Regions from separate parts of the Shewanella sp. 10N.7 genome, predicted to be linked through region 2. Evidence: predicted binding sites of a transcription regulator. Region 2 holds the regulator's gene; each other region holds the start of a gene.
What was found. Region 2 encodes sigma-54, which starts transcription at its own class of promoters, with help from an activator protein. Its sites were predicted from a motif close to GTTGGCACGNNNNTNGNNT; they were not measured.
Positions count from the first base shown of each region.

Region 1: the regulator sigma-54 is predicted to act here: its motif matches at 5,612-5,630, upstream of LMH66_RS08530 (flagellar assembly protein T N-terminal domain-containing protein).
Region 3: the regulator sigma-54 is predicted to act here: its motif matches at 3,389-3,407, upstream of fliE (flagellar hook-basal body complex protein FliE).

Region 1 is NZ_JAJGZS010000010.1:102,324-112,423, reverse strand. It holds gene LMH66_RS08545 (hypothetical protein) at 205-468, opposite strand; gene LMH66_RS08540 (motility associated factor glycosyltransferase family protein) at 471-1,760, opposite strand; gene LMH66_RS08535 (6-hydroxymethylpterin diphosphokinase MptE-like protein) at 1,783-4,251, opposite strand; gene LMH66_RS08530 (flagellar assembly protein T N-terminal domain-containing protein) at 4,344-5,525, opposite strand; gene LMH66_RS08525 (FlgO family outer membrane protein) at 5,909-6,619, shown strand; gene LMH66_RS08520 (LPP20 family lipoprotein) at 6,616-7,074, shown strand; gene LMH66_RS08515 (flagella synthesis protein FlgN) at 7,179-7,604, opposite strand; gene flgM (flagellar biosynthesis anti-sigma factor FlgM) at 7,670-7,999, opposite strand; gene flgA (flagellar basal body P-ring formation chaperone FlgA) at 8,072-8,794, opposite strand; gene LMH66_RS08500 (chemotaxis protein CheV) at 9,130-10,050, shown strand.
Region 2 is NZ_JAJGZS010000025.1:21,859-31,958, reverse strand. It holds gene LMH66_RS15520 (KpsF/GutQ family sugar-phosphate isomerase) at 1-749, shown strand, start outside; gene kdsC (3-deoxy-manno-octulosonate-8-phosphatase KdsC) at 751-1,314, shown strand; gene lptC (LPS export ABC transporter periplasmic protein LptC) at 1,311-1,871, shown strand; partial or broken gene lptA (lipopolysaccharide transport periplasmic protein LptA) at 1,936-2,388, shown strand; gene lptB (LPS export ABC transporter ATP-binding protein) at 2,661-3,392, shown strand; gene LMH66_RS15495 (RNA polymerase factor sigma-54) at 3,574-5,058, shown strand; gene hpf (ribosome hibernation promoting factor) at 5,083-5,370, shown strand; gene ptsN (PTS IIA-like nitrogen regulatory protein PtsN) at 5,373-5,816, shown strand; gene rapZ (RNase adapter RapZ) at 5,813-6,664, shown strand; gene LMH66_RS15475 (HPr family phosphocarrier protein) at 6,673-6,945, shown strand; gene mgtE (magnesium transporter) at 7,223-8,584, shown strand; gene LMH66_RS15465 (transposase) at 9,412-9,687, shown strand.
Region 3 is NZ_JAJGZS010000010.1:73,964-84,063, reverse strand. It holds gene LMH66_RS08405 (sigma-54 dependent transcriptional regulator) at 1-394, shown strand, start outside; gene LMH66_RS08400 (sensor histidine kinase) at 528-1,922, shown strand; gene LMH66_RS08395 (sigma-54-dependent transcriptional regulator) at 1,915-3,264, shown strand; gene fliE (flagellar hook-basal body complex protein FliE) at 3,462-3,803, shown strand; gene fliF (flagellar basal-body MS-ring/collar protein FliF) at 3,913-5,532, shown strand; gene fliG (flagellar motor switch protein FliG) at 5,522-6,568, shown strand; gene fliH (flagellar assembly protein FliH) at 6,654-7,772, shown strand; gene fliI (flagellar protein export ATPase FliI) at 7,741-9,078, shown strand; gene fliJ (flagellar export protein FliJ) at 9,078-9,524, shown strand; gene LMH66_RS08360 (flagellar hook-length control protein FliK) at 9,756-10,100, shown strand, end outside.

The DNA.
Region 1 (10,100 bases), on a different contig from region 2:
ACAATTAAAATTAGTAGGTTAAGAAGGGTTTTGTCTCTTTGTTAGTTTTTGTTCAAGTTAATGTTGCAGGATGGAGGTGGCTGCCAACAGTTTAGAGGTCATTACTCTTAAATCAATATAAACTACATAAATTGATGCCAGTTTTTTGGCGTTATCAGTTGAGGTAGAAAAGAACAAATAATGCTTTTATATACCTTTTTATCGTTATTTGACGATTGTGAGTAAGCTTGGTATTTCGTATTCTAAATAGTCTGCTAATCCTAGCCAATCATGTCTTTCTTGCGCTTCTAGAATCATGGGCAATAATGCTGATATATGGTGAGCATTCCCATGATATTTTAATATTTGTTCTAGTATATTTATACATTGCCGAAACATTTGGGAGGCTTCTGCTTCTTTGCCTAGCCTAAACTTCTCTGATGTTTGTTTTAGCAACTCAATAAGTTGCATGGTTTGTTCATGTTGCATTTTTAATCTCTGTAATGAGTGCCAGCAATTTTGGCTCCGAGCTTACTTAACTGATAAAATTTGATTTCAGGCTTAGCCAATATATAAATTTCTAAGTATCTCAAATAGGCTCTAAAGTTTAGGTCTGTGGGTACACGTTGATTATGACCATTTAATACCCAGTGATTTTTTTTTAGATTTATTGAAGGACCTAATACTCCATCTTGCCAGTATGCGTGTGTTTTATTATGTGGGTAACTAAAATCACATCCATATAGGCTAATCTCTTGCAGTCCGAGTTGAACGGCTAAATCAACAGTTGGGTGAATTACACTACCGTTGGTATACAATCTTATCTTAGGCGAATTCTTGTTACACTCATCAAAAATAGGTCTATTAGAGTAAGCGTTAAACTTTTTTCCTTTCCAGTTATTTATTACATCAGGGTTTGAGTTCGGGAAATAAACTAGGCTTGTATCACTTGGTAATTTCGCAGGGAAATGCTGTAAAGTAATGTTTTTATCAAGAGTTACTACGATATCTGGGGTAATACCTTGGCTGGTTAACGCTATTAATGCAGTATCTACTGCAATCATTATTGGCCTTTCTTGAGGCGGCAAATTTCGCTGTTTCTTTAACGCTTCATAATGGGTTTCGAGTGTGGGACCTGAAGCAATAATACTCGCCTTAGTATTAGTTTTTACGTGTAATTTGATGTGATCTGCACTTGGGTCTCTATTTAAAGCCTCAAAATTGAGTTTATGTATTTCTTCAATTTCTCTGTCATTGGCTAAGTGAATAGAATTGATAAATTCACGATTATTTTCCATGACTAAAAAATCACGTATGACACTATTTTGTTCATCAGCTAAAACTAAATCTGCTGCTATAGCTAAATAATTTTCTGCTAACTGATATTGCTCAGGCTGAATTAAGTTGACTCTTGAATCTGATAACCATTCCCTTTGGTCTGTGTAGGTGAGTAATAATGCGAAAATACTAAGGTTTAATGGTGCTATGTCAATGCTCTCGAGGTTGTTTATATCAATAAGCAAACTCGGAACATCTCCCATACCAACACCATAAAGAGTGACCGTATTACAATTAGTATCTAATTGGTCTATGTACAGTTGCGCTTCAGCCATGCGGTTGTGTCGGCTACTTAATTGAATACCGTTTACACTGATTGTTTGATTCTTTCCGGTGACAAGAACGGCATCAAATTCGCTAACTGCTTCTAATGTTATCTCTTTGGCTATTTGGGGCCATCTTTGATTAATAATATTGATGTTTTCTAGAAATAGTTCACTCATGTTATTGATTCACTTTATTTAATCAAGTTAGCTGCGCTAAATAGTTGGATGCGGTTAGGTTATCAGGATTAAACGATAGTATTTGTTCAAAAGCTGATTTGGCTCCGTTTATTTCACCTAGGCCTGCGAGAAAAATACCAAGTTTGATTAAAGTGCTCTCATCGGTAGGGTATTTATCTAAAAAGTCTAAATACATGTCTAATGCTTGTTGGTTATTACCTTGTAAAGATAAAATATGAGCATGTTGTGGTAAATATTCATCGCTATATTGTGTGAGTTCACTAAGCGTTCTTTCTGCTAAATCTAATTGATGTAGTTTGAGTGAGATCATTAATATTTGCTTCATTTCCACTTCGGTTCTATCTGCAGGTGCAATATATTGAACTGATCTCAATGCCGATTCATAATCTTCATTAATTAGATGAATGTAATGATTTGTTAAATGGAATAATTTTACCGCATATGAATCATCTTTCATCAAAGGCTGAATCTTATCTGCAAGTGATGAAAGCCCTGGTATATTTTTTCGCTGTTTTAAGTCGATAATTTTTGCGAGTGTATTATCTAGATTTTCATAATCTTCTTTCATGGAGAAATAAGGATGAGAAAAGCCTGTCAGTTGCTGCTGATACTCTTTATTAAGGTCGCCTAATGCAGTATTTTCATTATCAGTTAAAGAGGAGGTAAATTCAGGGCTTTGGTTAGATAACCATAGTCCAGAACGTCCTGGCTGCAGGTGTTTTTTCCATTGGGAAGTTAGCATTGTAATGGAAGGGGTTGCTTTTATTTCTTCTAATCGGGATGCAGTTATTTCTAAAGAGGTTTGAATCAAGTCATGTAAATTCTCAGCGATGAAATAATAGGCGGTATAATATTTTCCCGTCATTGTGTGCATTTGTTGAAGCGACCAGTCTCCAGATTTTTTTGTAGTCAAAAACTGCGAAAATTCAAAATAACCATAGATTTTAATGAGCTTACTGAATATCGGATATTTCCTATTGATTTCAGCTTCTATTTTCTCAATTTTATTTATTTTACTCTGATAACGGTGAGTATTAACGTTGAGTTCTTTTAATGCTGAATTTAAATATAGTGCTTCATCACACAGCTTCTTTATGTTCAAGAAAGCGGAGCTAGCTTTTGTTAGGTTTTGCTTCAGTGAAATTAAGAAGTTTTTATAGCTTTTAGTTGAATTAGGCAACATATCAAGGAGTTGTTGAGGGGAACAATTTGCTGGGTTTATTATTAATTTATTGGTTGTACTATGGGTGATTCCCTTCAGTTTTGCAGCATTTTTTGACAGATTAATTACATTTACATGTGGAAAAAGTGCGATTTCTTCTTCTAATGTTTGTGCAGCATGAAGTAGTTGTATTGGTGTTTCAGCTAAATTACCTGCATAAGTTTCTACCCATTGGTAAATTCTACTATTATTACTTCCTGCTGTAGATTCTACGCTGCCTTTTGCATGAGTCATGCCGGTACTTGAGTGACAAAAATCAACGCCAGATAGTAAAATTTGGTTAAAGCCCATTTTTATGGCAATTCTTACTGCGCTATTGGTGACTGTTGGCCCAATTGTCGGAATATTGTCAGTGTCACTCCAGGGGAGCTGCTCTCCAAGGAAAAGTGATTGACCTTGCCATTGGGCTAAAATTCTATGGCAAATGTGATGTGAGTTAATCAGTAAGCTTTCTTTTGCCAGACTCATCATATCGCGATTAACTTCAAAACTATGTTCTTGTGGATCTATTGAGACAATTATATGTGCGGGAATTCCTAACTGAGAGAGTTTTGAAGCGAATCGTGAGACGGTAATAATGAATAACTCATTGTAATTACATTTTATCCATTCTATGTTTTCATCTAAAGATGGTCCTCCACCAATGACCATACAGGTTTTACCACAAAAAGAGTCTTTTAGTAGAGATGCTGGTTGTCTATTTTCAACAACATTATACATCTGTTCTGTAAAAAAAAGTTTTTGTTGTAAATTAGCCTTAAGAGACTCAATGTAGCTTGTAAGGAGGTGGCTAACTCTATTGTATAACTCTGAATACTCTTCAATTACTCCTGTTGATGCTGACAGGGAAAGAGTGACTTTTAATTGATCTTTCATTAAGAACAGATCGTCTTTAGCTGTCTCGATATGGTCATTGAAACCCTCAAAATCAAGAACTTTTATATAGTCCTGCTTATCTTCTGGAATATCAACATTTAGCATAGATAGCACAGCTGGTAATTCTATAAATATGTATTTACTTCCCTCCGATAGTGGTGCTTCTAAGATATAGTTTACCAACAGCCCTGAGTCTATCCCTAGAATAATATGTAGAGTATCTTGCTTGAATATTTCTTGTTTAAATTTTTGTTTAAACGCAGTTGTCGAATCCACTTTCTCAAAGGTATTACGATTAACACTCGGTAAGTAATATTCGCCAAATTGGCTAATTGAAAATTGATTATTAAATACTGAGCTAGATCTTTCCATTGTTTGTAAGCCTTTTCTTTTAGTAGCAAATCGCAAATTATCTTTTAATAATTTGACCTATATATCAGGGTTTTACTTCAGTAAAGTTTGTATTAAATTTTAATCACAATATCTTGTACTTGAATATTGCCTGTACTTCCAATCCCTTCTAGCACCGCCGTTGCGCTTTCTTCTGATACTTGCTCAATGGTAACTGTGGCGCGATTTTTCGTCGCGACTGCACGCATTAAGTTGACTCTGTCTGGGATATTTTGCTGCAAAACAATTTGAAAGTTATCACCCATTTTAACGTTATTTTTTCGTCCTAGATTGATGATAATTCTGTTTCCTTGCTTAGCGACGATTTGTCCTAATAATGGACGACAGTTTAGGAGATTATCAATATCCTGCGTGCTTTGTTGAAATAATTGGTTCATTGATTGTCCGTATGTCGAACTCCAAAAGCGCTTTGTTGTTGGAGAGACAGTTTCATCTTTATCAAATGCCCATTCTGCTGTAGCTGCGTAGTCTTTACTCCATACTTTTTCACCGCTAATGCCATGAAATAATGTAAAGCGTAAATTAATTTGTCGTTGAGGGTAATCACTCCACAGGCCGAAAATTGAGCTCTGATTTGGCTCTGTGGAAATATCTAAAATCTCAGGCTGTAAAATATATTGGCTATCAGTGATTTCGCCTAACCAACTTGGGATCCTGTTGCCTCTAAAGTTTATCAATTGATTTTTATGGTCTAGTTTTTCTTCGGCGTGCATATGCGCAAAACTAAACTCTGACATGCTATTAATCACTGCGCCATATTGTTGTGACAGGGCTTGTTCAAAATTGGCTAATTGACCATAGCGCAATTGGGAGCGATCTCGCATGGTAGCTTGTGGAATCATCAGTGCCGCTTTAAGTTGCTGGCTGTGACATTGCTGAACGACCTTCTGTGATTCGAGGTTTAGCCTTAATGAGACAGTAATATCAGTTGAGGTGATAATTTCTGATACCACTTCAATATTTTTAGCCTCACCCATGCGTTGTACTTGAAATGCATTTTGAGTCAAGTTGCCTTGATTAATGGTTTGACGGCTATTGAAGTTCACTCCAGCTTTTAAGCTGGCATAGTTTAATGCTTGATTTATTGCGGCTTCACGGGCTTTATCAATATTGCCATCGACAATGCTCGCTTGACCTGATACTTCGATTCTTTGTGCAAAAGCGACGTGACTGATACTGGCCAATTGCAGTACAAGCACTGAAAAAAATAATAATTTAATGTTTAAATTCGGCATGTTCAGTTTCACTTTTTACAAAATAATGAAGATATCAGTGCCAACTTAATGACTTTTAGACACCATTTTTATGAGTCTTTATAGCAAAGCAATAATTGTGCCCTTTGTGTATCTGTGGCTTTGATAAGTGTGAACATTTAGAAAAGGCTCATCATGGCTAATTAATAGCGCTTAAATGATAAAGTTTTTAACTTAAGTGCCGATAGGGTTTCAGAGAGTGTGGCTATTAACATTGTTATGAGTGTGATGACGAACATGGTTATTAATAAAGTTAGGCCACTTGATACCCATTGAATGAATAAGGTTTGTTCACTGGGTTTAAACGATACTTTTCTAGATAACGCCAATGACAGTGCATGAATTGAGTTAAGGATATAAAGGCTATGCGTCAATTTATTTTATTACCCATTGCTTTATTAATGGCAGCTTGCGCAAGTGAGACGTCAAAGAGTGGCGATGAGTTAACCTATGCAGGGCAGCCTACTGACACTAACTCATGGTTTATGTCCGAACCAGAAGGTCAGACGCCAAAAGCATTAAGCTACGATATAGAAAAGGTCGGTTTAGCACCAAAGTCTCAAGTGAACACCCTTGCAGAAAAAATTGTCAATGAACTGGTATTACAAAATGATAGCCTGCGTTCAGATCAACCTTTATTAGTGACGACACCTGTAAAAGTAGATGCTTTTAGTCAAACTGACGCTCTAGGTTTGCAGCTACAACAAGGTTTTGTTGCAGCATTTCATGCTCATGAATTTAATTTAGTTGATATGAATGTGGCTAATGCCATAAGAGCAACAGAACAAGGTGAGTTTATTCTCAGTCGCGATTGGAAGCTATTGCCGTCTGATTTACCCGTGTCCCATGTTGTTGTGTCGACAATGGCTACAACAACACAAGGAGTCGTGTTGAATGCCAGGATTGTTAATGTAACCAATAATCGAGTAGTTTCTGCTGTACAAACTTTTGTTCATACAGACAGTTTACCGGGTTACTTATCACCCTCTAATAAAGTTACCTCAGAAAATGGTTTGCTCTATCGTAATGAGCAATCTGGGGATGGAAAAGTGGCTGTGCTAGGAGAGAAATTATGAAAAAGCTTTTAATGGCAATGATGTCTGTCGCAGCATTATCGTTAGTCGGTTGCTCAAGTAATGATAAATATGTTCAGTGGGAAACAGAGGCGCCAGAACAGTTTCCAAAATTAACCGCGGTAGGTTATGCCCCTCTCGCGACGCAGCCAGCAAAAGAGCAATCTCATAAAGTGTTAATGGCGATGCAAGCGTCAAAAATTGCGGCGTATCGTGAGTTAGCAGAGCAGGTATATGGTCAACAAGTGGATGCTCATAGCCAAATGAGCGAGTGGTTATTAAATAGTGAAACCGTGTCGACTCAGGTTTCTGGCATGATTAAGGGGGCTAAGGTGATTAAAAGCTATCCCGCTGGTGATATGTATGTTACTGAATTAGAATTGGATTTTGCTCAAGTGTGGAACTTATATCAGCAAGACAATCGACCAAGAAAAATCAAAGAAGTCACTTATTTTTAGTGTTTAAATGTTGATTGAGCTATTACAAATAAATACAAGAAAGCCGCTGATAACAGCGGCTTTTTTATGGTTTTAATTCATGGGTGCAGAAATTGACGCTTACATTAGGCTTTTAGATTAGAGCCTAATGATGAAATGGTCGACGTTCGCCCTTTGTCATTATAAGTGAGGCTGGTAGCGTTTCGACTCATTTGCATCGCTTGAGAAAAGCGATTTAGGCTCGCAATATTCAGTTCAATCAAGCTGGCATTTTGATTATTAATGTCTTTACACTCTTCTAATATTACCTTGGCTTCTTCCACTTTCTGAATTAGTACAGTGTCAGTGCTAAGTAATTCTTTTTCAGGATGGTTAGCGAGCTTCTGATCATTCTGCTGCAGATTATTGAGACAGGTTACTTTCTCGCGGGCTAAAGCTAAAAGGGTATCTGCATCTTGATCTGTTAACGCTTGCTTTTCTGCAGATACAAGTTTTTTCAGCGACGACAAAGTGCCGTGCTGAAAAGATAACAGCTGTAGTAATTCATTCATAAGTTACTCTTCATAAAATCCACATTACATTTGTAATGCTTGATTAGCCAAGAGTCATTATGAAATTACTCTTGGTCGAAATTTAGTCCGCTCATGTCAGCTTCAAAACTGGCAATATTAGCAGCAAGCTTTTCTGGATCGACTTTATATCGACCTTCAGAAATCGCTGTTTTAATTGCATCAACTTTGCTTTGATCAATTTCAGGTAACGATGCCATTTTGCTCTGAGCTCCTTGCAGCTGTTGTGCTTGCGAGGTAATGCTGACCGAATCAGTTTTCACTGCTGCTGTATTACTGCTCGTTGACTCTGCAGTTTTTGTCGCAGCACTTGCGTCACGGTTAGTACGTAACTGAGTGTGTGAAGCTGTTTTTAGATTGTTAATATCAATTGCCATGTAAGGCTCCAGCGTAATTTATGGTATTCCTAACAGGGTATCGGCCATGCTGGAAAGAACTTTAGGATTATTTTACATCCGAACTTCAACTTCTCCAACACCTATGACAATAACATCTAGTTTCCTGTTTGAGTTAGAGTTTTTGACTCTAATGGTCTCTCCCACATTTCCGTCTCTTAATGCTTCACCGGCTGTTTTTATTTCAAAGCTATTAGTTTTTGCATATATGGAGACTGAATCACCTTTACATACAAAACATAGGTTATTATTGAGTAATGGGGCTTTGGCTGGGACTCGTCTTTTTGAGCGAGTCCCAATAATGTCGGATACACCCGAGAAAAACTGGCCACGAATACTGTGCTGATCAACATAATTTATTTCTATGGTGTCATTGGTGATGAGTTCGCCTTTCTCGATAATACTTTTAGCCGTCACTACAGGGTAGAGTACTTCAACTTTGACGGATAAATACATTTGCCAAGGGTAATCGTACTCAGGACTGATGCAACTTATCTTTACGGTATTGGTTCGGTTAATCGGTCTGTCGCTGGCCATTTCTACATTGATTGGCGGGTAGCATGATGGAGGGGTTAACCTTCCTTCAACACGTTGTGGCAAGATATTTATCTTTGCATCACTATTATATGAAGGACTATTAGCAATTTTTTTTGCCACAGTCTCTTTAGCTAACTCAGTAATGGTCGATAAAGAGTAGGTAATAGTGCTGTCTTCACTGGCGAAAGCCGGTAAAGAGGAACACAATATAATGAGTAGCCATAGCATTCTTTTATTCATTTTTAGTTTCTAGCCAGTATTGCCAGTATGTCTCTATACTTCTCTATTAACGGTTTAAATCTGTGGATTTAAACAAGAATATTAATTTAGTTGTTTATATGAGTCGCATTGTACTCATCAGTGAGTCAGAAGTTTGACTGTTCAACTATCAATATGGGGTTTTATTGTCATTGTTTTACATGAAGCAATAAGCATGCCCAGTTAGTATGTTGATAATCATATTGTCAGAAAATCGAATTTAGCGTGTGGTACAATTTGATGGTAATAGATTTACTGTCGCTTTAAATCATAAGAAAAACGCCCGGAAGGGGCTGTAAAATAAACAAGGCAGGGTTATGTCGAGTATTCTTGAATCAGTCAATAAACGTACCCAACTCGTTGGTCAAAATAGACTTGAGTTGTTACTTTTTAAATTGAATGGCCGTCAACGATTTGGTATCAACGTTTTCAAAGTAAAAGAAGTCTTACAGTGTCCACCATTAACGACATTACCGCGCTTAAGCCCAATGATTAAAGGTATTGCTCATATTCGTGGTTCGACTATTTCTGTGATTGATTTGAGTGCGGCAACAGGCGGCCGTCCTTTAACTTCAACAGAGAACTGCTTCATTATTATTGCCGAGTATAACCGCAGTATTCAAGGGTTCTTAGTCAGTTCTGTTGAGCGTATTATCAATATGAACTGGGAATCAATTATGCCGCCGCCACAAGGTGCGGGACGTAATTCATATCTAACAGCGGTGACTGAAATTGAAGGTGAATTGGTCGAGATTTTGGACGTTGAAAAAATCTTAGATGAAATCTCACCTGTTAAGACTGAAATCAGTAAAGAAGCTGATGAAGCGTTAACTATCGACCGTGATCAGCATTATCATATTATGGTTATTGATGACTCTGCGGTGGCACGTAAACAAATCATTCGCTCTTTAGAGTCTTTGAATCTGCAAATTGATACTGCAATTGATGGTAAAGATGCACTCGAAAAACTCAAAGCTATAGCAACAGAAATGGACAATGTCGCTGACGAAATTCCATTAATCATCTCTGATATTGAAATGCCTGAGATGGACGGTTATACCCTAACTGCTGAAATTCGAGATGATCCAAAACTAAAAGACATTAAAGTTGTATTACATACTTCGTTAAGTGGTGTCTTTAACCAAGCAATGGTTGAGAAAGTCGGTGCAAATGATTTTATCGCAAAATTTAATCCGGATGAGCTGGCTTCTGCTGTAAATAAACACTTAATTTTATAAGCATTATTATCATTCTCTGTCTATGATTAACTTAATAGGCAGATGAATGT
Region 2 (10,100 bases):
TTCACCCAGGTGAAGCAAGCCATGGCGATTTAGGGGCTTTGGCTAAAAATGATATCGTCTTAGCAATTTCAAATTCTGGTGAATCAAGCGAAATTCTCACTTTGCTACCAGTAATTCAAAGAATGGGCGTACCGGTTATCGCGGTTACAGGGAAACCTAACTCGAATATGGCGCGCTTATCGAAATTGCATCTTTGTATTGAAGTACCAGAAGAGGCTTGTCCGTTAGGACTCGCACCCACTTCAAGCACAACTGCAACATTGGTCATGGGTGATGCACTAGCTGTCGCTTTGCTTCAAGCAAGGGGTTTTACCCGTGATGATTTCGCTTTATCTCACCCAGGCGGCTCTTTAGGCCGCAAATTACTGTTAAAAGTGTCAGATGTTATGCATCAAGGTGCTGATGTACCTATAGTTAACAGCAGTGTCTGCATCACTGAGTCCTTATATGAAATTTCAAATAAAGGTTTAGGCATGACTGCTGTGACTGATGATGGCGGTCAACTTGTGGGTATATTTACTGACGGGGATTTACGCCGCGTGATTGATGCAGAAAAGAATTTACGTACCACAGCCATTGCCGATGTCATGACACCAAACTGTATTACCATCAGTGCCGATATTTTAGCTGCACAAGCATTGCAAATTATGGATGAAAAAAGCATTAACGGCTTAATCGTGGTTGATAACGATCAACAACCTGTTGGCGCACTAAACATGCTCGATATGGTTAAAGCAGGAGTCATTTAATATGTCTGAAACACAAGTTCATCAAGGCTTATATGGCCCTGTCAGTGATGACATTTGGCAGCGCGCTAAAAAAATCAAACTGCTTATCTGTGATGTTGACGGCGTTTTTTCCGATGGCCGCATCTACTTAAGTAATGCAGGTGAAGAACTCAAAGCATTTCATACTCGAGATGGTTATGGCGTCCGCTCAATTTTAACCAGCGGTATTCAAGTCGCTGTGATCACAGGCCGTAAATCTGCCATTGTAGAAAACAGAATGACAGCTCTTGGCGTCAGCCATATCTATCAAGGCGTGGATGATAAACTTACCCCGTTTAAAGACTTGCTGAGCATTTATAATGTCAAACCTGATGAAGTCGCCTATATAGGTGATGACATGGTCGACTTACCCGTCATGAAAGAAGTGGGTCTTGCGGTTTGTGTGGCAGACGGTCACCCTTTTGTAAAACGTCACTGCCAAATGATTACTAGTATAAATGGCGGCAATGGGGCACTACGCGAATTAACTGATCTGCTATTGGTTAGCCAAGACAAATTTGAATCGGCCCATGGAATGAGTATATGAGCCGCACCACATTGGCCATTTTAGCCTTCTTTGGCGCTGCACTGATTTTATATTGGCAAGTCCAAGTCAAGCGCAGCCAGATGGAAGCATCAAAGCTGCCTGATCCTGCTCGTCCTGAGTTTATAGCTAATGACCTACGTAGTACTGAATTTAACGAGCAAGGCTTAGTCCAAAGTCGTGTATCAGCAAAACACATGGAACATTTTCAGCAAACAAATGAAACCTTGTTCACTGAACCTGTTTATCTTGTCTATCCAGAAAATGGTGAAGCTGAGTGGCAATTAACTGCTGATTTAGGCAAGCTTAATAAAGAAACTGGCAAAGTAGTGCTACAAAATAATGTTATTATTGATGCAATAAACATCAATGAACCAGTACAATCTTTGACAACCACTATGTTGGCTCTCGATTTGAACACTATGATCATGACGTCTGATCGACAAATATATGTCACAGGTCAAGATTTTAATATACAAGGCTTAGGCCTTTACGCTGATTTAAATGCCGAAGAATTAGAGCTTTTAAGTCAAGTAGAAGGAACGTATGAAGCAAAGTAATAACCTTACTGTCTCACTACAACATTTTGTAAAGTTGAGCCTAGTTGGAATAAGCCTAATTGGAATGACTGGCGTTAACGCTAAAGAAGGCGATCTACAACAAGAGCTAAAAGTCGCTGCTGTGAGCCAAAAAGCAGACATTAAAAATAACCAAGTTATTTTCTTTGGCCCTGTTAACGTCACCCAAGGCACGATTAACATTAATGCAGATGAATTACGCGCATTTAGTGAAGAGTCTGGTGGTCAAAAAACCATGGTTGCCACTGGTAATCCGGCTACATTCTCGCAAGAGTTAGATGATGGTCGTATTGGTACAGCCAGTGCCAATGAAATCAGATATGAGCTAGCCAGCAGTATTTTAACCTTAAAAGGTAACGCTAAACTTGATCAAGCAGGTAGCCAAGTTACCGGTAACCTCATCAGTTATAATATTGAAAAACAGCAATTGATTGCTGAAAGTACTGGCGACGGAAAAGACCGAGTCATCACAATTTTCCAGCCTGAAAACTACCCTGATTTAAATGAATCGAAAGACACTTCAGAGCAACCAGATAGCGCCTCATCTGAGCCTGTTTCAACAGAAGAAGTCACAGAGCAAGCACCTGAAGAAACAGCTGAGAAGTTAATTGAAAATCAATCTGATGCCGCTATCGAAAACACTGAAAATGGTTTGGATTCGGCAGCAGCAACTGAAGCTGAAACACCTTCAATAGCTAAGCCTGCATCAAGTGATGAACAATCAGCTTCAGATGCATTACCTGAAACACCAGCGCTAGAGCAAACTCAATAATGACCCAAATTACCTTAACAGCTGAAAACTTGGCTAAAAGCTACAAAAGTCGCCAAGTGGTCAAAAATGTCAGTCTTACCGTTAAAACTGGGCAAATTGTTGGGCTATTAGGGCCAAATGGTGCAGGTAAAACCACCACCTTTTATATGGTCGTTGGCTTAGTTAAAAGTGATAAAGGCCGCATATTAATTGATTCTGACGACCTCACGGCAGATCCAATGCACCTGCGTGCACGCAAAGGTATTGGCTATTTACCACAAGAAGCCAGTATTTTTCGCAAGTTAACCGTACACGATAATATTATGGCGGTGTTGCAAACCCGCAAGAGTTTAACGACTGAGCAGCGCATCGAAGAGTTAGAGCACTTATTAGAAGAGTTTAATATTACTCACATTCGCGATAGCCAAGGTATGGCATTATCGGGTGGTGAACGTCGACGTGTTGAAATCGCACGCGCATTAGCGGCAAATCCTAAGTTCATTCTGCTAGATGAGCCTTTTGCCGGTGTCGATCCTATCTCTGTGATAGATATCAAGAAAATTATTCAACAATTAAAAAATCGTGGACTTGGAGTACTCATTACCGACCATAATGTTCGTGAAACGCTTGATGTATGTGAGCGCGCGTATATTGTTAGCCACGGTGATTTAATTGCAGAAGGCACGCCTGCTGAAATCTTAGACAATCAGCAAGTCAGGTCAGTATACTTAGGTGAGCAATTCAAGCTATAGTTAGCATTCTTTAGTGCACAATATGGCATGTCGCGACCAGTATCAGTCCCACTTTTTAGTGCAATGTTCTAGACTGAACTTAAGCCAAGCTTCAGCTTAAGCCTAGAAGCAGTTTAAAAAGGTGCTAGACCCACACAATTGTTAGTCGCGACGATGAAACTCAATTAGGGATAAGCGGTAAATGAAAGCCTCACTCCAACTTAAAATGGGTCAACACCTGACTATGACCCCACAGTTGCAACAAGCCATTCGCTTATTGCAACTTTCCTCATTGGAGCTACAGCAAGAAATTCAACAAGCACTTGACTCAAATCCACTCCTTGAGCTCGAAGATGAGTTTGCTAAAGCAAAAGAACCAGTAAAAGAAAACGCCCAGCAAACCGATACTGATTTTAGTGATAACAGCCAAGTGACTGTTGAAAAAGACACCTCAACCGTAGACACCACTGAATCGTTGACCAAAGAATCCATGCCTGACGAATTACCAATGGATACCACATGGGATGAAGTTTACACAGCATCCCCAAGTTCAGGTTCTGGCGCAGTGGCTCGTGATGACGATATGCCTTTTCAGGGTGAAACCACAGAAGGCTTATATGAGCATTTAGAGTGGCAAAAAAATCTCACCCCTTTTTCTGAAAACGATCTGGTAATTGCCACAGCGATTATCGATGCCGTTGATGAACGTGGTTACTTAACCCAAACAACTGAAGACATATTGCAAGCTTTAGGCCTAGAAGATATTGAACTCGATGAAGTTGAAGCTGTACTCAAACGAGTTCAGCATTTTGATCCAGTAGGCGTTGCAGCAAGAGATTTAAGCGAATGCCTGATGATTCAGCTGGGCCAATACCCTAATGAAATACCTTGTATCGATAACGTTAAGCTACTGATTGCAGAACACCTAGACTTAATTGCAGGCCGCGACTTTAGATTATTAATGCGTAAAACCAAGCTTAAAGAAGATGATTTACGCGAAGCGATTCAATTTATTCAAACGCTTAACCCACGTCCAGGGTTACAGATCACTCCTATTAAAGATGAATATGTCATTCCAGATGTGACAGTGTTTAAAAAGAGTGGCCGTTGGGTCGTTGAGTTAAATCCAGATAACATGCCAAAAATTGGTGTGAATCAGCAATATGCAGCAATGGCAAAAGGCTCAGCAAACCAATCAGACAGCCAATTTATCCGTGGTCATTTGCAAGAAGCAAAATGGTTTATCAAGAGTATTGAAAGCCGTAATGAGACACTATTAAAAGTGGCTAATTGTATTGTGCAATTTCAGCAAGGCTTCTTTGAGTTTGGCGAAGAAGCAATGAAGCCAATGGTACTTAATGACATTGCTGAAGCCGTTGAAATGCATGAGTCGACGATTTCGCGTGTCACGACACAAAAGTATATGCACACCCCTAGGGGACTTTTTGAACTAAAATATTTCTTTTCAAGCCATGTGAGTACTGATGATGGCGGAGAGTGTTCTTCTACTGCAATTCGCGCATTTATTAAAAAGCTTGTTGCCGCAGAAAACCAGCAAAAGCCACTTAGCGATAGTAAAATGGCGACGCTATTGGCAGAACAAGGGATCAATGTTGCTCGGCGTACGATCGCCAAATATCGTGAAGCAATGCTCATCCCTCCCTCAAACCAACGCAAAAGCCTATAAGCCTTTGTTATTGGAGGATGATCTATGCAAATTAACCTGACTGGGCACCATGTGGAAATTACTCAATCTTTACGTGAGTATGTACAAACTAAGTTTTCAAAGCTTGAACGACACTTCGAACAGATCAATAATGTTCACGTTGTGCTCAATGTTCAAAAGCTGCAACAAATTGCAGAGGCAAAATTACACCTCAAAGGAGGTGAAGTTTTTGCGGTATCACAGAACGCTGATATGTATGTTGCAATTGACGCCCTGATCGACAAATTAGATCGTCAGGTAATTAAACACAAAGAGAAGTTAATTAAACACTAACGATGGAACTTCGCACCATTCTGCAGCCGGCGTGCACTACCTGCGCCACGCCGGGCAGTAAGAAAAAAGTACTGGAACTTATCAGCGATTTAATGGCTGCCCAGTACCCAACCCTATCTTCACAGGCTATTTTTGAAAGTTTAATAGCACGTGAAAAAATGGGTAGTACAGGTATAGGAAATGGCATTGCGATTCCTCATGGTCGATTAACTGATATCGAAGAACCGATAGCAATTTTGATCAAGTGTGAAGAAGGCATTGAGTTTGATGCTATCGACAAGAAACCCGTGGATATATTATTTGCGCTGTTAGTTCCTTCTGATCAATGCCAACAGCATTTAAGTACGCTGTCGAGTATGGCTGAAAAACTGAGCGATAAATTAATCCTTAAGCGACTTCGAAAGAGTCATGACGCTACAGAACTTTATCAGGTTATAACTGCATGAAACTTGTCATCGTATCAGGACGATCAGGCTCAGGTAAATCAGTAGCACTAAGGGTATTAGAAGATTTAGGTTATTACTGTGTTGATAACCTACCTTTACCACTTATTGGTAGTTTACTTGAACAGCTCAAAGGCAATAACGACCTTGTCGCGATTAGCGTCGACGTTCGTAATATTGAAGAGCAAGGCAAAGTGCTAGAAGAGCAAATAGCCTTGTTGTCTGACTCTAACGATACGACCATCATTAGTTTATTTTTAAATTCTAATGATAAAGTGCTGTTAAAGCGCTACAGTGAAACCCGCCGTTTACATCCTCTGTCAAAAAACCAAATTTCACTGCAAGAAGCGATTCAATTAGAAGGCCGTTTACTCGAGCCTATCGCTAAAATGGTCGATCACTACATTGATACTTCGCAGCTAACGATTTATGACTTAAGCGATCAAGTCAGACAAATCTTAATGGGCAGCATTGATAAAGAATTAGTGATCCACTTTGAATCTTTTGGTTTCAAACATGGTATGCCTACTGAAGCTGACTTTATGTTTGATGTACGCTTTTTACCAAATCCTCATTGGGAAACTGAGTTACGACCTCTAACAGGTCTCGATTTACCCGTGCAGGAATTCTTAGGTAGACAGCCTTTGGTGAATAAATTCATTTGGCAAATTGAAAACTTGTTCGAAACTTGGATGCCGCACCTTGAGCGTAACAACCGTAGCTACCTAACGATCGCGATTGGTTGTACAGGTGGTCAGCACCGCTCAGTTTATATTGCCGATCAACTAACAAAACGATTTTCTAATACTAAGCATCAAGTCAGTGCCCGCCATAGAGAACTCAAACTGTGACAACTGAATTGAGTATCTCGAAAGATATCACCATCAGTAACAAACTTGGACTCCATGCAAGAGCTGCAACTAAACTGGCCATACTAGCCACTGAGTTTGAAGCAAGCATAACCCTCATTCAAGGTGAAAAGCAGGCTAGCGCTGCCAGTGTATTAGGCTTATTAATGCTAGAAAGTGGCATAGGTAAAGTCATCACCGTCAAAGCACAAGGCGCTGATGCTCAACTCGCTTTAGATGCGGTATGTAAATTGATCAATGACAAGTTTGATGAAGAAAGCTAATCTCGACATTAATCACCAGTGTTGATATCAAACCCGTTGTAATCTCAATTGCCTCAGTCAACCCCAACGGTATACAAACTCTCTATTTATAATTATTCCCACCCTTTCTCCAGTTAATTCCCTTCAAGTTTGTTTTGTTCACTATACTGTTTAAAGTCCAACAAAAATCAATAAAGCGCTTAATTTTTATGCAGTAACTTGACGACGCTTAGAAACTGCTTCTCCCTTTCCACCCTGTTAAGTTAATATTGGCAATCGAATTTTTGAGGAGTGGCGAATGAGTATCGAAGTAATCGACAGCGAGCTTACCGAACAGCGCCTAAATCAGCTGACTCAAGCTTTGGGCAGCGGTATGTTTGTCCATGTTAGAAACATGCTCCATGATATGGCAGCATCAGATGTCGCCCTCATCCTTGAATCTTCTCCACCTAAAACTCGTCAAGTTCTATGGCAACTCATTGACCAAGAGCAAGCGGGTGATATTTTAGAAGATCTTGGTGAAGAACTTAAAGATTCGCTCATCAGCGGTATGACACCCGAAAAAGTCGCACAAGCTACCTCTGGTATGGATACCGATGACTTAGCCTATATCTTAAGAAGCCTTCCTGACGCAGTATATAAAAAAGTACTGCAATCAATGAGCAGCCAAGATCGTCACCGTGTAGAGCAAGCATTGTTATACCCTGACGACACCGCTGGCAGTATCATGAACACCGATACCGTCACCCTCAGACCAGACGTTAATATTGATGTAGTATTACGCTACCTTCGCCAGCGCGGGAATTTACCCGATACGACTGATACCTTGTATGTCGTTGATCGAAACGATCATGTATTGGGCGGAGTTCGCTTAGCCGACTTGCTCACTTGTAATCCGAGCGAAACGATCCGAACCATTATGGATCCTGAGCTTGAAAGTATCCCTGTGGCAATGCCTGATAATGAAGTCGCGCAATTATTCGAACGCCATGACTGGATTTCAGCCCCTGTCGTAGATGAAGAACAAAAGCTGTTAGGTCGTATTACCATTGATGACGTGGTCGATGTTATTCGTGAAGACGCCGAACACTCCATGATGGGGATGGCTGGTATGGATGATGACGAAGACACCTTCGGCCCCGTCATGAAAAGTACCTTCAGACGCTCTCTATGGCTCACAATTAACTTATTTGCTGCGTTACTTGCTGCATCAGTAAGTAACATGTTTGAAGGCACCTTAGAGCAGTTTGCCACCATTGCTATTTTAATGACCATTGTGCCAAGTATGGGCGGTGTTGCAGGTAACCAAACATTAGCGCTGGTTATACGTGGTATTGCACTAGGCCATATTGGTCAAAGTAACTCCCGTTGGCTTATCGGTAAAGAGTTAGCCATTGGTTTCCTTAACGGGATCATGTGGTCTGTACTGGTATTTTTTGCGGTATGGCTTTGGAAAGATGACATGGCATTAGGCGGCTTAATTGGCGGGGCCATGCTAATCAATATGACTGTCGCAGGCTTGGCTGGTGCAAGTATCCCGTTGATACTTAAAAAACTCAACATCGATCCAGCACTTGCTGGTGGCATGGTACTGACAACCGTCACTGATGTGATTGGCTTATTTGCATTCTTAGGGCTTGCAACAATATTCCTCATGTAATCAGTCACTTAATGTAAACGGTAAGTAAAAAATCCCACCATCGCTAGCCTCATCATACGAGGCTAGAACATCTATCCTAAGCTAATGGATAACATAAACAGCCAAACCCCTGCAGTTTACGAGCCTTGTACTCTATACATATTGGCTATCTTAAAGTTCAAACTCTCAAACGCAGATTTCACATAATAACTTCAGAGATTTATTCATACAAACCTACTTAGCTACACCTATGATTTATAAGAAATTAAAGCAGTCATTTTTGTAACTTTTATATAATTTATCACTGAAAGCTAAAACCACTGTTCCCGCCTATATTGCTAATTTACCTTCTTAGCTAGACGATCAAATTTCTGACACAAACTTAAGGTAAAATCCTTGCTGACAACACTGGTTATTATTCTTTACCAATTACACGCAACTTTGCACCAGATCAGACATTTTGCACCAATAAGGGGCGACCTTATATTTTAGAGTTATCACTTTAAAAAGTTAAGCCGCTGTTTTTAAATGAAAAAATATTTATCACAAAATTGGCACAAGTATTCCATATAGATATATACCACCTTAGGGGTAGTTTGATATTTGACCAATTTCACCACAAAAGACCCATTTGGAGCAACAGTGAAGACACAAAATATGATAAAGGAGAAAAACATGGAGCATCTAAAAGTTATCTTTGAGCAATGCCAATACCAATGGAACTTTTTTCATCATCTTGGTTTTAGCTGTTGGGATGTGGATAACAATATCAAGTCATAGAGTTATCGGCTTAAGTAATAAATTGAATACGAATAGTAACAGCATCAAGTTAAGTAGTAGGTAGTGTTATGACAGCAATAAACAGAACTTATACAACCGAGCTTAAACAGCAAGTGATCATGGAAGTTCAACAGCAAAACCGTTTAATTTCGGATGTTGCAAAACAGTACAGTGTGTCTGCTAAAACCATTTATCAATGGGTGAGAAAGAAAGACCAGAGACTTAGCGCTACTATGAACAAAAGCGCCACTATGAACAAAAGCGCCATCACAGCTGAAATAGCGAACTTACAACGTAAGCTGTCTCAACTAAACCAGCAACTGGTTGCAATCAATAGTAATTAGTTCGAAGCCAGTAATGAATATAAATAAGTGAACACAATAAAAATATTGGTTCATTAGCAGTTCAGGCAAGAAAAGTGGCTTTAGCTTTCGTCCCCCATCGAAGGTTAAGCAGTTAGATAATAACAGTCACTTCTCTTGTCAATTTTACAGTGAGAATTTGAGCAAATGAGTGAGTGGTTTGTCTTAAAATTTCAATAGCGGTTCAGGCAAGAAAAGTGGCTTTAGCTTTCGTCCCCCAGCGAAGGTTAAGCAGTTAGATAATAACAGTCACTTCTCTTGTCAATTTTACAGTGAGAATTTGAGCAAATGAGTGAGTGGTTTGTCTTAAAATTTCATTAGCGGTTCAGGCAAGAAAAGTGGCTTTAATATTCGTCCCCCAGCGAATATTAGGCAGTTATAATTAGCTGATAACA
Region 3 (10,100 bases), on a different contig from region 2:
AGGAAACGTGCGTGAGTTATCTAACTTGGTCGAGCGCCTGACGATACTTTTCCCTGGCGGACTGGTCGATGTTAATGATTTACCGCGAAAGTATCGTTATATCGATGTGCCAGAGTACAGTGTTGAAATTAGCGAAGAGCAACAAGAGCGTGATGCATTAGCGTCAATTTTCAGTGATGATGAACCTATTGAGATCCCTGAAACCCGTTTCCCAAGTGAATTACCGCCAGAAGGTGTCAACTTAAAAGATTTATTAGCTGAGCTAGAAATCGATATGATCCGCCAGGCTCTAGAGCAGCAAGATAATGTGGTTGCTAGAGCAGCAGAAATGTTGGGGATTAGACGAACAACCTTAGTTGAAAAAATGCGTAAATATGGCATGAGCAAAGATTAACCAGTTTTGCCATAAACAGTTACACTAAAGCATGCCTCATGGCATGCTTTTTTATGCTTATGATTTACACATAACGTTTTGGCACACCAAATGCATTAGCTTACACAAAAGTTAATATTTTGACGGAGTGGCTATGTTTTCGGCGCACAGCAGTTTAGCACAATCGATGGTAGAGCCTAATTCTATTACAGAAGTGGGATCGAATTATAATACCTCAAATTCCTATGCTCTTAACGATACGGCTCAAGAAAGCTCCTATTCAGCACCTCAAGGGTTAGACTGTCAAGAAGTCGGTTCTCAAGCTCTTGATAATCAAGACCTTGCCCCCCAAAAAAACGATAATCTTTCCGTGGCTTCAGCAAGCGTTAATCATGATTTAGCTGGACAAATAGCCCGTTCAGCACCGCAAAAGGCGGCGAATATGTCAAATCAAATGGCGCACATTCTGCAAGCTATGCCTTCAGGTGTTGTTATCATTAATGGTGATGGACTGGTTACATTGGCAAACCCTGTGGCAACAGAGCTTTTAGGTAGACCGCTACAAGGGGCTAAATGGTTCGATATTATTAACCGCGCTTTTTCACCGCAAGAAGATGATGGCCATGAAGTCTCACTTAAAAACGGTCGAAGAGTTAAACTGGCGATTACTCCGTTAACGCCAGAACCTGGACAATTGATTGTTTTAACAGATTTAACCGAAACGCGTTTATTACAGAAAAATTTGTCGCACCTCCAACGCTTATCGGCGTTAGGCAAAATGGTCGCAACCTTGGCTCACCAGGTAAGAACACCGCTTTCTGCCGCTATGTTATATGCATCTAACCTTGCTAGTCCAAAACTGAATGATACGGCTAAAAAACGATTTCAAACTAAATTAGTCGACAGGTTGAATGAACTTGAGCGACAAGTAAATGACATGCTGTTAATGGCTAAAAATAAGCAAGATGATGCATCCCAGGTGACGGATGTTGAAGATATTATCGAACCTGTACTTGCTAGTTGTGAACCCATTGCTGAAAAAAAACAGTGTCAGTTAAATTATTTTAATCAAGCCAGTGAACGAATGCTAGCTAATAGTAATGCGCTAAGTTCAGCAATTAATAACGTTGTTATGAATAGCTTAGAGGCTAATGCCACAGAAATTAGAATCATTACAGCTTCATCTAATACTCATATTAATATTGATGTTATTGATAATGGCAAAGGATTAGCAGCTGATATGCAGCAACAAATTCTAGAGCCATTTTTTACAACCAAAAGCCAAGGTACAGGTTTAGGCTTAGCAGTGGTTCAAACGGTAGTAAGAAATCATAAAGGGACAGTGCAAGTCTCATCACAACCAAATAAAGGCTGTTTAATCAGATTGTCATTCCCGATTTATCAATCGCATAAAACTCAGACGACAGGTTTCGAAAGTGAAGTGTTAAACAATGAAGCATTAGCTGATAACAATATTACAGATAACGACTTCAGTAAAACAGAACGTGGCGCAGAAAATCACAATAGCCCGGAGGCATCACATGGGTGAAGCAAAACTATTACTCGTTGAAGATGATGCATCTTTACGTGAGGCCTTACTCGACACCTTACTGCTGGCAAGCTATGAATGTGTTGATGTTGCATCTGCAGAAGATGCAATTCTTGCTCTCAAGTCAACAGAATTTGATTTGGTTATTAGTGATGTTCAAATGGAAGGCATTGGTGGTATAGGCTTGTTAAATTATTTACAGCAGCAAAACTGTAAAGTGCCAGTGCTACTGATGACCGCTTATGCAACCATTGATAGTGCGGTTAGTGCGATTAAACTTGGTGCTGTTGATTATCTAGCGAAACCATTTGCGCCAGAAGTACTACTTAACCAAGTGTCACGTTATTTACCCCTAAAGCAAAATCTTGATCAGCCTGTGGTGGCTGATGACAAAAGTTTGGCATTACTTTCTATTGCCCAGCGTGTAGCCAGTTCAGATGCGTCAGTGATGATTATGGGGCCAAGCGGTTCAGGAAAAGAGGTATTGTCACGATACATACATCAAAATAGCTCGCGTTCACAACAACCCTTTATTGCAATTAATTGTGCCGCCATTCCAGAAAATATGCTCGAAGCGACATTATTTGGTTATGAAAAAGGCGCTTTTACTGGCGCATACCAAGCTTGTCCCGGTAAATTTGAACAAGCTCAAGGTGGTACGATTTTATTAGATGAAATTTCAGAAATGGAATTAGGTCTACAAGCTAAGCTACTGCGAGTGTTACAAGAACGAGAAGTTGAACGTTTAGGCGGGCGTAAAACTATTTCTCTTGATGTGCGTGTGCTTGCTACTTCTAACAGAGACTTAAAAGAAATGGTGGCATCAGGCGGTTTCAGAGAAGATTTATATTATCGAATTAACGTATTCCCGTTAACTTGGCCTGCTTTGAATCAACGACCAGCTGATATCTTACCACTTGCGCGTCATTTATTGGTTAAGCATGCTAAGAATGCCAATATCTCACCTGTGCCGACTTTGGATGAAGTGGCTTGTAGACGTTTGTTGACTTATCGCTGGCCAGGAAATGTTCGTGAGCTGGATAATGTGATTCAACGAGCACTCATTCTTCATACTGGAGAGGCTATTTCAACAGCAGATATCATATTAGATTCAAATGAAGTTGAATTACAGCAACCTGAACCTACTCAAGTCAAACCTGTAGTTGAAAATGAAGGACTTGGTGATGAGTTAAAAGCTCAAGAGCATGTAATTATTCTTGAGACACTTAACCAGTGTAATGGTAGCCGCAAAGACGTTGCGGAAAAGCTAGGCATCAGTGCTAGAACCTTACGCTATAAAATGGCCAAAATGCGCGATATGGGAATACAAGTCCCTGCCTAGCTTTTAGCTAGACTCCTACAAAGTAAACCTGATCTAGCTATCGATCAGGTTCACTTGTTCACTTGCTAATCAAACAGTCATCCATTGGTAATAAAATCACCCAAACTATCGCGTTAATTCTATTGTTGGCATCCTACTTGCTAAATCTATTCTAACTGGTTTTTAGTCGTCAAATATCCGACGAATAGGAGATTACAATGCAGATTAGCTCGAATCCTTTCTTACAAGAAATGCAATCACTTCGTGGTGAAATCTCGCCTAATCTTCGCTCACCTATCCAACCGGATATGATCCAGAAAGTAGGCAATACTTCAGGTGCAGACTTCGGAGAATTGCTTTCTCAAGCTGTTGGCGGTGTGACAGAGTTACAGAAAAACTCGGCTAATCTAGCCACTCGTTTAGAGATGGGTGATTCTACGGTAACTTTATCAGATACCGTTATTGCTCGTGAAAAATCTGGTGTGGCTTTTGAAGCGACAGTACAGGTAAGAAATAAGCTTGTCGAAGCTTACAAAGAAATTATGAGCATGCCTGTTTAGGCCTCTTTATCAGATTAGAAAGTAGGTAATTATTGTGAGTACAGATCTCGTATTAGATTCAGATACCGCTAGTAGCACAGGGATTCAGCAGGAAAATAAACCTGGTTTGATGAGTTCTTTTGGTAGTGCTGATTTTATGCGTCAAATTACTATGATTCTGGCATTAGCCGTTTGTTTAGTATTGGCTGTATTTATGATGATGTGGGCGCAAGAGCCTGAGTACAGACCGTTAGGTCAAATGGAAACAAACGAAATGATCCAAGTGTTGGACGTTTTGGATAAAAATAAAATTGCCTATAAAATTTCTGGTGATGTCGTCAGTATTCCTGAAGACAAATATCAAAATGTAAAACTATTACTCGCTCGTGCAGGCGTTGAAGCATCAAGCCAGCCAACAGATTACCTAAGTAAAGACAGTGGCTTCGGTGTTAGCCAACGAATGGAGCAAGCACGCTTAAAGCAAAGCCAAGAAGTCAATTTAGCCCGAGTAATTGAAGAGCTAAATAGCGTAACTCGCGCTAAAGTTATTTTAGCTTTGCCAAAAGAAAATGTTTTTGCTCGCAATAAATCTAAACCAAGTGCAACTGTAGTGGTCAATGTTCGTCGAGGCAGTTTAGGACAAGAAGAAATTGACTCTATCGTTGATATTGTTGCTTCAGCAGTACAGGGTTTAGACCCAACGAGAGTGACTGTAACTGACTCTAATGGCCGTTTATTAAATTCAGGCAGCCAAGATGCTGCATCATCTAGAGCGCGCCGCGAACAAGAATTGGTTCAACAGAAAGAAGCTGAGTATCGTAATAAAGTCGAATCGATTTTAATGCCGATATTAGGACCTGAAAATTTTACTTCTCAGGTCGATGTGAACATGGATTTTACAGCGGTTGAACAAACGGCCAAACGCTTTTCACCTGATTTACCTGCGATTCGTAGTGAAATGACCATTGAACGTAATTCATCAGGTCAATCAATGGGCGGTATTCCTGGCGCTTTATCAAATCAACCGCCAATGGAATCAAACATCCCACAAGAAGTCGGTGAAGCTGAAACTACCTCAGTCAGTGGTGACAGCCACCGTGAAGCGACCCGTAACTTTGAGTTAGACACCACAATTAGTCATACACGTCAGCAAGTTGGTCAAGTAAGACGAGTCAGCGTGTCAGTGGCGATTGATTATAAACCAGGCGCAGTTGATGAAAATGGTGTGGTCACTAGAGTGCCAAGAACCGAACAAGAGCTGACGAATATTCGTCGTTTACTGGAAGGGGCTATGGGCTTTACTAGCCAACGTGGTGATACTTTAGAAGTGGTTACCGTTCCATTTATGGATCAATTAATTGAAGCATTACCTGAGCCTGAATTATGGGAGCAACCTTGGTTTTGGCGTGCGGTAAGACTGGTTTTAGGTGCATTATTGGTCTTAGTCTTAATTTTATTTGTTATCAGACCAATGTTGAATAAGTTGCTGAAAGCCAATGAAGTTGAAATGCCAGAAGAGGCTCGCTTAGGTCATGAATTGGCTGAGATTGAAGATCAATATGCTGCAGATACACTCGGAATGCTCAATACTCAGCAAGCTGATTATAGTTATGCAGATGATGGCTCAATTCAAATTCCAAATCTTCATAAAGATGATGATATGATTAAGTCAATACGGGCATTAGTGGCAAATGAACCTGAACTTTCTACCCAAGTAATTAAGAGTTGGTTACAAGACGATGGCAAATGATGACGTTGCGGTAGCAGAGGCTACTAAAGGGTTTAACCCAGATGATTTAACGGGAACTGAAAAGACCGCTATATTACTGTTAAGCCTAAGCGAAGCTGACGCGGCTTCAATACTAAAACACTTGGAACCAAAACAGGTTCAAAAAGTCGGTATGTCTATGGCGGCCATGGAAGACTTTGGTCAAGAAAAAGTCATTGGCGTACATAAGTTATTTCTTGAAGAAATTCAAAAATTCTCGTCTATTGGTTTTAATAGTGAAGAGTTCGTAAGAAAAGCCTTAACAGCAGCACTTGGCGAAGATAAAGCCGGTAATTTAATTGAACAAATTATCATGGGTAGCGGTGCTAAAGGCTTAGATTCATTAAAATGGATGGATGCACGTCAAGTTGCAACCATCATTCAAAATGAGCATCCGCAAATTCAAACCATTGTTTTATCTTATCTAGAACCTGATCAGGCAGCAGAAATATTCAGTCAGTTTCCTGAAAATACTCGCTTAGATCTGATGATGCGTATTGCTAATTTAGAAGAAGTACAGCCAGCTGCATTGCAAGAATTGAATGATATTATGGAGAAACAGTTCGCAGGCCAAGGCGGCGCACAAGCAGCGAAAATGGGTGGACTTAAAGCTGCTGCTAATATTATGAACTTCTTAGATACAGGCGTTGAAAGCCAGATTATGGAAACAATGCGTGAATCAGACGAAGAGATGGCTCAGCAAATTCAAGATCTTATGTTTGTATTTGAAAACTTGATTGATGTTGATGACCGCGGAATTCAAGTTTTACTAAGAGAAGTACAGCAAGATGTGCTGATGAAGGCATTAAAAGGCACTGATGACCAATTGTCAGATAAAATTATCGGTAATATGTCTAAACGTGCCGGTGAATTATTACGTGATGATCTTGAAGCAATGGGACCTATTAGGATCAGTGAAGTTGAAGTGGCCCAAAAAGAAATTCTCGCAATTGCTCGTCGCTTAAGTGATAGTGGTGAAATTATGCTTGGTGGTGGTGGTGGTGAAGAGTTCTTATAACACCATCAATATAATTTTATCCTTAAGGCATTACCGTTTAGCTGCAATATAAAACCATTAATCGCTTTAGAAATTAGGCATATCCATGACGGAATCTAAAACCAATAAATCAATCGAAAATGATGACTTAGATTTCAGTCATTGGCAATTGCCTGATGTCACCGAAGATCAAACAAACTCTCCGTCTAATTTATTTGGACACTTAGGTAGCCAAAACCCACCTGCTAAATCAGAAGAAAAACCGCTTCTACCTCCAACCATGGCAGAAATTGAACAAATCAGAGTTGAAGCTGAGCAGGAAGGGTTTGAGCAAGGAAAAGTAGCAGGTCACAGCCAAGGTCTTGAGCAAGGTAAACTTGAAGGTCTTGAAGTCGGGCACGCTGAAGGCTTTGCTCAAGGGGAACAACAAGGCTATGAAGTTGGCCAAGTTAAAGTCAATGAAGTGCTCGAAAAATTAACTCAATTGGTAAAACAATTCGAACAACCATTAATGTTACTTGATGCTGAAATTGAAGCAGAAGTATTACAGTTAGCAATCAACCTAGCTAAATCTATTGTTGGTCATGAACTCAAAACCCATCCTGAGCATATTTTATCAGTCTTGCGTCAAGGTGTTGACTCCCTGCCGATTAAAGAGCAACAGATTAAACTCAGACTGCATCCAGATGATGCTACCTTAGTGATGCAATTATACAGTGATGCACAATTAGAAAAAAATCATTGGGACATTGAAGCTGACCCTTCATTAAATCTAGGTGATTGTATTATCAATAGCATGCGTTCAAGCGTTGATTTGCGGGTAGAAGAGAGAATGCGTCAGGTATTGCAAGAGTTACACGAGCAAGCCTCTGGCATTCAAGCAAATGTGCAAACGATAAAAACTGAACATCCGCAATATACGACTGAGGTCGTGGATCACTTACCAGAAAGACAATCTTCAAGCTTAACGACGGAAAACAGTCAAATTACTGAAGTGACTGATTCCGAAATCAGTGAGAATGATACAAGTCTGCAAGAAGCAACTCGTCATGAACCATTGATAGAAGAATCATCTATAAAAGATCAAAGTTTCCAAGTTGCAGATTCTTCAGTTGACCTTCATAACACAACAGCAATTGAAAATGGTGCAGATGAGCAATCCAAAATTTTAGAAACTGATGAGGTACGAGACAATGCAAAGCCGTCAACATCAGTTACTGAATAAACTCAAGAACCAAAGTCAAAAAGTCAGCCCACTTAGGCCGGTAGCCAGTGGGCAGTTAGTGCGTGTTGTGGGCTTAACATTAGAAGCTACAGGCTGCAGAGCACCAGTGGGCAGTTTATGCTCGATTGAAACTATGGCGGGTGAATTAGTTGCCGAAGTGGTCGGGTTCGATGACGAGCTGTTGTACTTAATGCCCGTTGATGAATTAAGAGGTGTACTACCTGGGGCAAGAGTGCGGCCATTAGGTGAGCAGTCAAGTTTGAATGTCGGACTGAGTTTGTTGGGCAGAGTGCTTGATGGCAGTGGTTCACCACTTGATGGCTTAGGGCCATTAAATACAGATCAACAAGCTTCTCGCCATGCACCGCCAATTAATCCACTTGCTAGACGCGCCATTTCTGAACCTTTAGATGTAGGGGTAAGGGCCATCAATGCCATGCTAACAGTGGGTAAGGGTCAGCGAATGGGCTTATTTGCTGGCTCCGGTGTGGGTAAAAGTGTGCTATTAGGCATGATGACTCGCGGGACAACTGCTGACATTATTGTTGTAGGGCTAGTGGGCGAGCGTGGTCGTGAGGTAAAAGAGTTTATTGAAGAGATCCTTGGTGAAGAAGGACGTGCTCGCTCCGTTGTCGTAGCCGCACCAGCTGACACTTCGCCATTAATGCGTCTTCGTGCTTGTGAAACATCCACTCGTATAGCTGAATACTTTCGTGACTTGGGGTACAACGTTTTATTATTGATGGATAGCTTAACCCGCTATGCTCAGGCGCAACGTGAAGTGGCGTTAGCTGTTGGAGAACCGCCAGCAACAAAAGGCTATCCGCCATCAGTATTTGCTAAATTACCAAGACTGGTTGAACGGGCAGGTAACGGAGGCCCTGGACAAGGTTCCATTACTGCTTTTTATACTGTACTGACAGAAGGTGATGATCAGCAAGATCCCATTGCAGATGCGTCAAGAGCGATTCTTGATGGTCACATTGTTTTATCTCGCACACTTGCTGATTCTGGTCATTACCCAGCTATTGATATTGAACAATCTATTAGTCGTGTTGCGCCAATGGTGATTGCGCCAGAACATTTAGAATCGATGCGTTTAGTTAAGCAAATGTATTCTACCTATCAGCAAAATCGCGACCTCATATCCATTGGAGCATATTCTCAAGGTAGCGATCCGCGAATAGACAATGCCATTAGATTACAACCTGCGATGAATGCATTTTTAAGACAGGGTTTTAAAGATGTTATCTCGTTTAATGATAGCCAAACTATGGTGGGGCAAATCGCTGCCCAATGTAAATAATGCGCCGCGCTGATCCTCTGTTGACAGTATTAAAAATCAATAAAGAAGCTGAAGAGCAAGCTGCTTTGCAATTAAAGTCTGCCCAGCTTGAGCAGCAAAAGTGTCAAGGTCAGCTAGATGCACTGAATAACTATCGTCTTGAATACATGAAGCAAATGGGTGAAACCCAAGGTAAAACTTTAAGTGCCAGTGAATACCATTCATTTCATGAATTTATTAAGCAAGTCGATCAAGCGCTCATTCAACAAGTTAATGCAGTAAAAGAAGCTGAAAAACAAACGGGTTATCGCCAAGTACATTGGCAAGAAAAGCAGCAAAAACGTAAAGCTGTGGAAATGTTACTAGAAAAAAATGCATTAAAAGCGCAAATAATTGCAAATAAACGTGAACAAAAAGCATCGGATGAATTTGCGATGCAACAATTCATCCGTAAAAAACCTCGCTAGAAATCTTCTTAAACTTAACGCTTAAACTTGACTCAAAACTTTCATTTTTCAGTCTGATAGTTACCTTGCGATGAAAGAGTAAATAACCTTAAAAACCAATATTCTAATAAGCTGGCATTTTAATTGCTTATTTATAGAGTTAGTTAGTGAAGTGTCAGCTTTGTGACTGTTATCAGGATCCGATTGTTGTACCAATTGGTTCGTTATGAGTGATGTTGAGTGGAGTTTGTTATGCAACAAATGAGCAGTATTTTATTGGGGAATAGTGGCAAAACCACCAATTCGCAGGTTTCAGGAACCGTGCAACTCGATGATAAACAGTCTTTTTTATCTGTCTTTAATCAAGCATCACAAGTGGATGTAGATAAAACTAAGCTCAGTCTAAATACTAATGAACAACCAGCTAGTATCGATGCTCCATCGGCAGAAGGTTCGGATGTTGATCTTATTTTTGCTCAAATAGATTTAGCTGAAAATTTCGATACTCAGGCAGATATTGAAAAAAGTGGCAAAGACTTGCCGCTTGAATCTGAGTTGTCAGAGTTAGCGCTTTCTCAAGCCGATAGCGAATTAGTG